3 regions of the Paenibacillus sp. FSL E2-0201 genome follow, and region 3 is predicted to be linked to each of the others. Evidence: riboswitches for the same ligand, from Rfam matches in the RefSeq annotation. Region 3 holds a riboswitch; each other region holds the start of a gene.
What was found. A riboswitch is a leader RNA that binds a small molecule or an ion and turns the genes downstream of it on or off. The one in region 3 is predicted to bind cobalamin.
Positions count from the first base shown of each region.

Region 1: it holds a riboswitch for cobalamin, as region 3 does, so the genes downstream of both, NSU15_RS04395 (DUF4430 domain-containing protein) here and NSU15_RS03780 (S-layer homology domain-containing protein) in region 3, are expected to answer to the same signal.
Region 2: it holds a riboswitch for cobalamin, as region 3 does, so the genes downstream of both, metE (5-methyltetrahydropteroyltriglutamate--homocysteine S-methyltransferase) here and NSU15_RS03780 (S-layer homology domain-containing protein) in region 3, are expected to answer to the same signal.

Region 1 covers NZ_CP150154.1:999,496-1,002,660, reverse strand. The annotation lists gene NSU15_RS04395 (DUF4430 domain-containing protein) at 1-1,377, opposite strand, end outside; cobalamin riboswitch at 1,553-1,754, opposite strand; gene NSU15_RS04390 (hypothetical protein) at 1,877-3,165, opposite strand, start outside.
Region 2 covers NZ_CP150154.1:4,751,454-4,754,618, forward strand. The annotation lists gene metE (5-methyltetrahydropteroyltriglutamate--homocysteine S-methyltransferase) at 1-1,532, opposite strand, end outside; cobalamin riboswitch at 1,684-1,890, opposite strand; gene NSU15_RS21675 (undecaprenyl-diphosphate phosphatase) at 2,083-2,943, opposite strand; gene NSU15_RS21680 (DedA family protein) at 2,994-3,165, opposite strand, start outside.
Region 3 covers NZ_CP150154.1:859,532-862,696, reverse strand. The annotation lists gene NSU15_RS03780 (S-layer homology domain-containing protein) at 1-1,663, opposite strand, end outside; cobalamin riboswitch at 1,827-2,028, opposite strand; gene NSU15_RS03775 (hypothetical protein) at 2,120-2,698, opposite strand; gene NSU15_RS03770 (cellulase family glycosylhydrolase) at 2,920-3,165, shown strand, end outside.

The sequences.
Region 1 (3,165 bases), 140 kb from region 3:
GCCCTCTTTGAGGCTTGGCTTGGACACCGTTACCGAATCAACAAGTTTAGTATCATCTCCGGCATAATAGACCAGAACCTGATCTGAATCTTTAAGCACAAAATCGTTCATTCCAACATCTGGATTAATCCATTGACCATTACGGGATACAACATACATCCAACCATCGTAACCGCCATAGGTTCCAGCCAGAATACTTCCAATTCCAGTGACATAAGCACCGGAAGGATTCGTGATTGGCAATTTCGTCTGAAGAGCCAGCTTTTCTAGTGCACCTAATACGTTGCCAGCATATCCATATCCCTGTGCTAAAGTACTCTCAGGACCCTCTACAGTAATCGGTGCATAGATAAGTGCATTCTGAACGGATGACTTAGAAAAATCGTACAGTTTACTGTTGCTGCCTTTATGAAGTAGATTGTAGGCTACAAGCGCCTGAAGGCCCTGTTCTGTAGCTAGAATATTGCTGCTTCCGCCACGGCTATGAGCGAAGCTGCCGTCAGCGAGACGGTAGCTCAGTAGATTACCGATCAAACTCACTTTATTCTTGGTATATTCTAACCCACTTGGATCTACACCAAAGGATGTGAGACCTAGAATAGCTTGTGCTGCACTTTCAGCACTATCTCCGTAACCTCCATGGCTATCCTGAGCTTTGGATAACCAAGATACGGCTTGTAGTCCCGCTGTGTAAGCTTCCGGATTACTCTTATGTGCCGCTAGAGCGGTCAAAGCTATTGCTGTCATATCGGGCTCACTGGCGCCTGTAGTTAAGGCAAAGCCACCGTCTTGATTTTGCTTGGAAAGAATCTCAGCAAGAAGCTTATCCGTTGTCCATTTCGCATCTTTAGGAATATTATATTTCCCTGAGTCCAGTGCGAGCAAAGCATAAACCGGATTATTAAGCGTCTGTCCACTGATTTTGTCATGATTATAGATCTTCTCTATTAAGTTATAGCCAGGACTTGTTCCGCTTCCAGCAAAGCTGGTAGGATCGGCTCCTATTGCTCTTACTGCGAGTACAATTCTCGCGTAATCCGTTACGCTCGCGAAATTCCCCTCTGCATCTTTCACCTTTTTCTCAAGAGCTGCTCGATAACTTACTGGCAGCTTGTATCCCGCTTGAGCCAGCCCAATCGCTTGCCAATCCGACTGCACGCCACCCTTTAAAATAAATTCCGCAGCCGTATAGGTCGCATCCGCAACATTAATCCGTTCTACATTAGCAGCAGAATCGCCAGATGCTTCCTGCCCGGAGCTAACGCCCGCCTCCGCAAAGATGGTTCCTGCCGGAGCAAGTGATGTTCCAAGAATCGATATGACCATGAATACGGCCAGTCCAAGTACAAAAAACCTGGAGGAGAATATTTTCTTCATTGTTCAGCCTCTTTCTTTAAAGGAATGGATACTACACAAAATAAGAGCGCACAACATAAAGACCGCCCCTATGAAGGGCGGCCCGGGAAGATAACAAATCGAGGCTGGGGCGCGTGAACCTCTACGACCACACAGTCTATCTGTATATGTTCCACATTCTTACCCCACGAAGAATAGAAACGCTCACGAAAAAGGCAGGTCTCCTGGCTAATGCTTCATTGCCGCTCTTCACCTTCCCGTCCTAACTACTGACAGTGGTTCATAGAAGAGCCGCTCCGCATTTACAGTGGCGGGACCGCGCCGGAATTTTACACCGGACTTCCCTTTTAAGCAGACTCTGATTTAGGGGAGTCTGCACCTTTTCCAATATGTATTATCTTATTTTCATAATCATATCTATTAATACACAGCATGTCTATAGAAAAGCTTTGTATGAGCAACAAAAAAAAGAACAGCAGAACCAAACCTTTCGGTATCGTCCTGCTGATCAGAAATTACTTTATTCGGCTGTTCCTTCCGGACTTGCAGTTGCCGAAGGTTCAGCACTTGAGTTAACACCCGTTGTATCCTTTGGAGCGGGATCTACGATCAACGTAAATCTACCAGCCTTGATCATGCTATGCTCGACGATTGTCGCACCCGGCTCCATAGTAACCTCCACCTGATAGGAAGGTTGCTCACCTTCTGTAATAGCTGTCGCGGACGGCACAACTGTGCTGCCCTCTGCATCAGAGGAAGGTGTAGGAGATGGAGATGCCTCGTCTGCAGTATTAGTAGCCTCTACGCCTTCCGCCGTCCCCGCAGTCGTATCAGCGGCGTTCGTATCGCCAGATAAGTCTCCATCCGTTGACGGCACTGAACAAGTCCCAGTGCTAGCAGCAACCTTAAAGCTCTTATCCACTACATCGGATGAAGTCATTAAACTAATGTCCGTCGGATTAAATTGCACACAATCATCCGCGTTAGCAAACGTGAACACCAATACACTGCTTCCCTTATCTCCTTCGGTACCTAGATCCTTCAGGTATACGGAAGCCGGAGGAAGCATATTGCCTGCACTCTGAACAGGTGTCGGTGCAGGGGTTGTCCCAGGCAGGGCCGTCTTTGGATCTTCCGGACGCAGCATACTGAATACGATAATTGTGATAATCACCAGAATGCCAGTGATGGAACCGGAGATCAGGAGTCGAAATCGGCTGCGGCTGATCCAGCGCGCCAGCGGGGAAGCCAGCTGGGAGCGAGCCTCATTGTAGACATTTTGTAGAGCAGGCCGAGCTGTAGCGACATAGCTTTTACGAAATTCACGATTCTTGAATGCCTCGCGGTCACTGCTCTGGAAATACTTCAGAATCGCCCGGCGGTATCCCGGGTGAAGCTTTTTATTCGATATCGTAAATAAAGAATTTCCTTGAGACCATGCAAAGAATCGATAGATCACATCCTTGTCGTTACCAGCTTTATGCTTAACTAACTCCAGCAATGCGTCATAATCCAGCGGACCACCCTCGCGTTGACTCGTGTAGTAGAAAGCTAGTGGAAGACGTTCAAACGGTTCTAACACCCGAGCTTCCTTTAGTAAACGGCGACCGAGCAGCTGTACATCATCCAGCTCCTTCGGAGACAAGCCTGCAAATATCTCTTCATTCGGCTTCTCTTCACCAAACCAGCGATAAGCAGCGCGGAGTGCATTTTCTTTCTGCTTGCTAATTCTATCTAGTGGCGGCTGCCAATCCACAACATTGCCATAACGTAAGAAAACAACCTCTAATAAGTCCTCCTGCGTCATTT
Region 2 (3,165 bases), 2.9 Mb from region 3:
CTGGTAAATAAGTACCCGTCCAGCTTCTCCCCGAAAAATTCCACCATATCGGTTCTTTCGAACTCACCGTGCACGAGTACATCCAGACCCAGCTTTTCTTGGAAGGTGATTGCATCTGCAATCTGCTCACGAACGAACCCGTCATACCGCTCCTGATTCCATACACCTTTACGCCATTTCAACCTTGCCTGACGTACTTCTACGGTCTGTGGAAAGCTTCCGATCGTTGTCGTTGGCAGAAGTGGTAGCTGCCATTTCTCCCGCTGCACCTTGAGGCGCTCTGCAAAAGGCAGACTGCGTTGGTCTGGTAAATCTGCAAGTCCGAGAACTTGCTCTGCTACATCCTTACGGCCGCGCTCGGGAAGTGCACGGAAGGCTGCAAGAGCTTCGCGGCTGACTGTCAGCGCAGCAGTAGCTTCTCCAGTACCCTCTAAGGCTGCAGCAAGCAGGCTAAGCTCTTTAAGCTTCTCATCAGCAAAAGCTAATGCAGCCTTGACGGTTGCCTTCAGCTTCACCTCACCCTGAACAGTAACCGGAACATGCAGCAAACTGCAAGAAGGCTGTAGAATAAGACGATCAAGTGGTACATGTACACTCAGCTTCTCGATTAGCTGCAGCTTAGCATCCAGATCCGAGCGCCAGATGTTGCGTCCGTCAATAATACCCGCTCCCAGCCACTTATCCTCAGGCCAGCCAAGGCGCTCAATCGATGCCAGATTCGTTCCGCCATCATGGACAAAATCAAGACCTAAACCTTGTACCGGAAGCTTTAACAATGCCTCCAATGGTTCAGCAGCTTCAAAGTAAGTCTGCAGAATAATATTTAATCCAGGCACGGATTCAGCAATTTCTGTGTAAATCGAGTTAAGTAATGATAGTTCTGACTCATTTATTCCTGTAACAATCGCTGGTTCATCGATTTGTACCCAGCTTACTCCTTCTTGCTTCAGTTCCTGCAATAGCTGAACGTAAACCGGAAGAAACCGAGCGGCAATCTTCGCAATATCCGCAGATGCAAAACCTTTTGACAGCTTAAGGAAGGTATAAAGGCCTAAAACCACAGGTTTCCCCTCAATTCCCGCTTGGGACTTGGCGAAACGGTATGCTTCCAGTGGTTTATTCTCCGTCAGGCGCGGCGTTTGTGCACCGATCTCTGGAACGATATAGTGATAGTTCGTGTTGAACCATTTCGTCATCTCGCAGGCGGTAGCCTCAGCGTTCCCTCTAGCCATCGCAAAATAAAGATCAAGCCCAATGTCGCCACCATCATACGCATAACGCGGAGGTACGATCCCGAACATTACAGCCGTATCCAACACATGATCGTAGAATGTAAAATCATTTACCGGAATTAACTCAATGCCTGCCTCCTGCTGAGTCTTCAAATGCTGAAGTTGAATGCCTGCCATTTCAGTACGGAACTCTTCCTCATTTATTTTACCTGCCCAGAAGGCTTCCAACGTTTTCTTCCACTCGCGGTTTTTTCCGATTCTTGGATAGCCAAGATTACTTACTTTTACTTTGTTCGTCACTTTGCAGCTCCCCTTCTCCATCTTCTTATTTTGGCTTGAAACCATAACATCCCTATAAAAAAGAGCGCCCTTCCCTAAAAAAGTCAAAGGGAAAGACGCCCATAATATACCTATGGTTCACGTCTAACACCTTCCTATCCTCCGTAGGTGAAGCAGTGCTGTTGAAACAGGCAGGTCTCCTGGCTAGCGGTGTCAGCATCCTTAGCAGTCTTCCCAGCAGTAGTAAATTGCCAGTGACGTATATTGCTATGGACTCTTCCGTTACAGTGGCGGGACCGCATCGGCCTCGAACCGAATTTCCCTATTAAGCCTACCGAATTACTAATTCCCGGCAAGCACCTGTCTCCGATATTATCAAGCTAAAACGCCTTCGGCGTCCTTTTATGGACGGTAAGCGTTTATGCGAGAGATATAAGGGTAAAGTGAACTTTTACTTTATCCTTATAATTAATAAACTGAGTGTCTTAATCTGATGTCATCATACGTGAAAGCCCCCGTCATCTGCAATAGATGACGGGGGCTTCTGTTATATCGATTCCTTATAACGGATTTAGAAAAACACGAAATATACTACAGCGGCAAGTATTATCCGGTATATAGCAAATGGTAAAAGCTTAATCCGGTTGATCAATTTCAGGAAGAATCGCATCGATAACAGCGCAAATACAAAAGCACTGATAAAGCCTGCAATGAAGAACGGCAGGGCATCGATGGTGAAATATTGCCAATTCTTCATCAGTGAGAGGAGACTGGCCCCTGCCATGATTGGAACAGCCATAATAAATGTGAAATCAGCAGCAGCACGATGACTCATACCAAGAAGGACACCACCGGAAATCGTCGACCCGGAACGTGAAAATCCTGGCCATAACGAGAAGCATTGGACAAGACCAACACCTAGTGCCTGCTTATATGTAATCTGATCGACACTCTCTGTTTGGATCTTCTTGGGTCCAAATAGATCCGCAATAATCATTAACACCGCACCAACTACTAGACCGATTAACACGGTGGATGTAGAGAATAAATGCTCATCAATATAATCATTAAACAGAACGCCCAGCACACCTGCCGGAACTAAACCTACAAGCACCTGTGTAAGTTTAAGATGTCCACCCTTTTCGAGCGGTGGTTGTTCTTCAGTTACAGGGTCCAACTGTTTACGACTGAAACGCTTTAAGCCCAACAGTTCAATGAACCTATTTCTAAAAATAACAACAACTGCTAAGATTGACCCCAGTTGTATAACCACTTTGAAAGTATTGGCCGTATATTGCCCAAATAACTCTGTCGATTTTAACCACATATCATCAACAATAATCATATGACCTGTGGAGGATACCGGAGCAAACTCGGTCAATCCTTCAACAATCCCCAAAATAATAGCTTTAATAATCGATAATAGCTCCATTTGTTCTCCTCCTTTTTAATCATAACTTTTATCTATAAGTCCTTCTTCGCTCAACCTTCGGTGTTCATTCTCCGGCTACGCTTGCGGAAGTACAAATACCCCAAAACCGCTAATCCCCCAGCAATAAGTACGTACACTACGTTGGAGTACATATCCATATACATGGCAATGTCTTCCCAGTTTTCACCCAATGCTGCGCCAATAAGCACTAGCAGTAGATTC
Region 3 (3,165 bases):
TCGTGATATCTTTTCCGATCGAGGTAAGTCCTAGAATCGCTCTGGAATGCTCAGTACTTTTCGATGCGTCGAGTTTTCCATTCTTCATTAGCTTAGCTACTTCAGTAGCTACATTGTTATAATAAAGATTGTAATAGCCACTTGGAACCTCGTAATTGGCCCGTGCCAGAGAAAGAATCGACCATTCCCCGCTGCCTGTTCCAAATGACGGATTCTTTACAGTGTTTAGGATATAGGCAAGGTTTTTATTTAATTGTTGTTTTGCTACTACGGTAGTAGGCTGTTCTAATTGAACATCCGTCATGTCATAGAGACGTTTGCTATTATTAATCAGACGATCATAGGATACGAGTGCATATGTACCTTGATCCGTAGCCATAGCGTCTACTTTACCCGTGAGAATATGCTTGAATCCACCATCCGGCCCAGAGAAGCTAAGTAAAGCATCTATAAGTGAATTTCCTTCTTTAATAAACCTAGGGTCACTGTGCGGATCTACGCCTACGCCAGTTAAGGCAACAACAACCTGTGCGATACTCTCACTGCTTGTGCTTCCCCAGCTTGTGAATCCGCCTTGATCATTTTGTACACTCGATAACCATGCAATCGCCCGATCCACGGCAGCTTTTACATTAGGATCCTTTGCGTAATAAGGTGCAAGTGCTTGCATCGCCATCCCGGTCATATCGACGTCGGCTTTGGTTACACCTAATGCCCAGCCTCCAGCATCTGCTGCACCTTTTTTAACTTCTTTATCCAAGATGTACTGAACCAGGTTTTCTCTTGTGCTTTGATAGATTACTCCCTTCTCATCAGGATCAGGGAATAATACTGGAATTTCGTAGTTATAACTATCTAGTGCAATCAGAGCAAATATGGGACCGTTGTTCCCTTGCTTCTGAATATATTGATAATCAGCGAGTGCATTTCTTAGGTCATGACCTGCAACATCCGTGATATCTTTTCCGATAGAGGTAAGGCCTAGAATCGCTCTGGAATTCTCTGTGCTTTTGTTAGCGTCGAGTTTTCCATCCTCTTTGATCATCGAACTTATTTTCGTAACTACATTGTTGTAATAGAGATTGTAATAACCGTTAGGTACTTTGTAGTTCGCACGTGCTAGAGAAAGAATCGACCATTCTCCGCTGCCTGTTCCAAATGACGGATTCTTTACGGTGTTAACGATGTAGGCCAAACTTTTATCTAACTGTTCTTTGGCAGTGATTTTATAAGTAACCTGATAGGTTACATTATCTGCTTTGTTTCCTGCGCCATCCACAGCCGTTACTGCGATTACGTTACTACCTGGGTTAAGAGATGCTTTGTACTCACCATTAGTAGCTGACAGAACGACTTGGTTCAGCTTAACTACTGGAATAATGTCTTTGTAGACATTGTCTGTAACCACTACTTTGAAGCTTAAATCTTTACTGGATACTTCCTGTTTATCTTGTATACCTTCTATCAAAATCGTAGGCTTCTCTGTATCTGGCTCTTGTACTAACGCATTAATCTGCTCTACTAGAGCTTGATCAACCTCTGTTGTTACAACTGCACTATCGGCAATTGCTTCATTCGCATGAGCCGGAATTACGCTTGTAGAGAACGTCGTGATAAATACAGCTACAATGAGTAACCAAGCTAAAAACTTATTTTTCTTCATGTTTCCATAACCCTTCCCTTCTTTTCCTATGATAAAAAACAGAATAAACTTTTTAACACTACAAAAAAACCACTCAACATAACGTCAAGAGGTTTAAGATAGTGAACCGCAACAATAGCAGGCATATACTATATCAAACACCTCTCTATCGCTCGTAGAGTTTAACGGTGTATCAGAAACAGGCTGATATTCTGGCTCAAGTATCATCACCCTTGCTACCTTCCCAGTTTCCCAGTGGTACCTTGCAAGGACTCCTCTTTCACAGCGGCGGGACCGCGCGGGATTCACACCCGCTTTCCATTTAACCAATCTATGATTGTATTTCCGAAACATTCATAATTGGCACCTATTGCTAATATTAATTTTTCCATGCTTCATCATATCTAATATAGATGCTTTTGTCATGCAATATTTGTTTTTTGTATAACAAGTAGTTGGAGATAAATCTATTGAATATCAAACCATTTTAACCACAATATACTCTTTTTCTCTCAGTTCAAAACCATCCTCCAGTGACAAAGAGGCCAAATCAAAGATTCGGTCATACTTTTTATTACGTGGGTGCCCTTCCTCCTCTGCCCAGCAAGTATAAAGCTCAAACTCGGTACCAGCTACTCCGATATCTGTCATAAGTTTAAATAACTCCCGGCAACACTTGAGTGAGGCGTTATACGATCCCGGTAGAGTATCTTTTAGCTTAGGGGATACAGAGAAGCCGCCCCAATTCGGTGAAATCCGATACACAAACGGACTTCGAAAGTGCTTGCGAATCTCATCGTTCCAATACCCAAGTTCCTCTATAAAAATACCCGCTGCATCTTCTTCCGAGTCATATACAAGACAGTCCTCATCTCTTAAATGAGATAGATCTGCGATGTCATCCAAAGGAATTATGCCTTGCAGGCGCAGAGCCTCTCTTTGTTTCTTATACTCTGGTGAATTTTTCACTTCATCATATGTCTTTTCTGACAGTACACTGCCTCTTTCTCCTAACGGAAGCTCTGTAGACGAGCCTATGTAATGAAATCTGCTCACTGGTTATTCCTCCATGACTTTTGGGATCAATTCAAATCACTAATTTCCATATGAATTTACCACAAATTAGTAAGGTACTCACTACAAATGTTCTATGTTAGGGTATTTGGTAAGCGTTTACAACAAAAAATGGAGGTGCCAGTGTTCATCTACGTACCAAAGTGCTTGAGGAAAGGTCAGGTTTAAGCATCCTCAAAAATGATCTTACAAAGGAGAATTCAATGACTACTCGAATCCAGAAATCCTTCTTATCATTGACCCTTGTTACCGCTCTTCTGCTCTCTTTGTTCTCATCCATTGCCGCCGCTGCTACCAAGGACGAGCAACAAGCTAAAGCAGCACCAAAGAGTAAAATCCAATCCTACGTAGACGATATGCAGCCCGGATGGAACCTTGGCAATACTCTAGATGCTACAGGTGAGGATGAAACCTCCTGGGGAAATCCGCGTGTGACCCAAGAACTGATT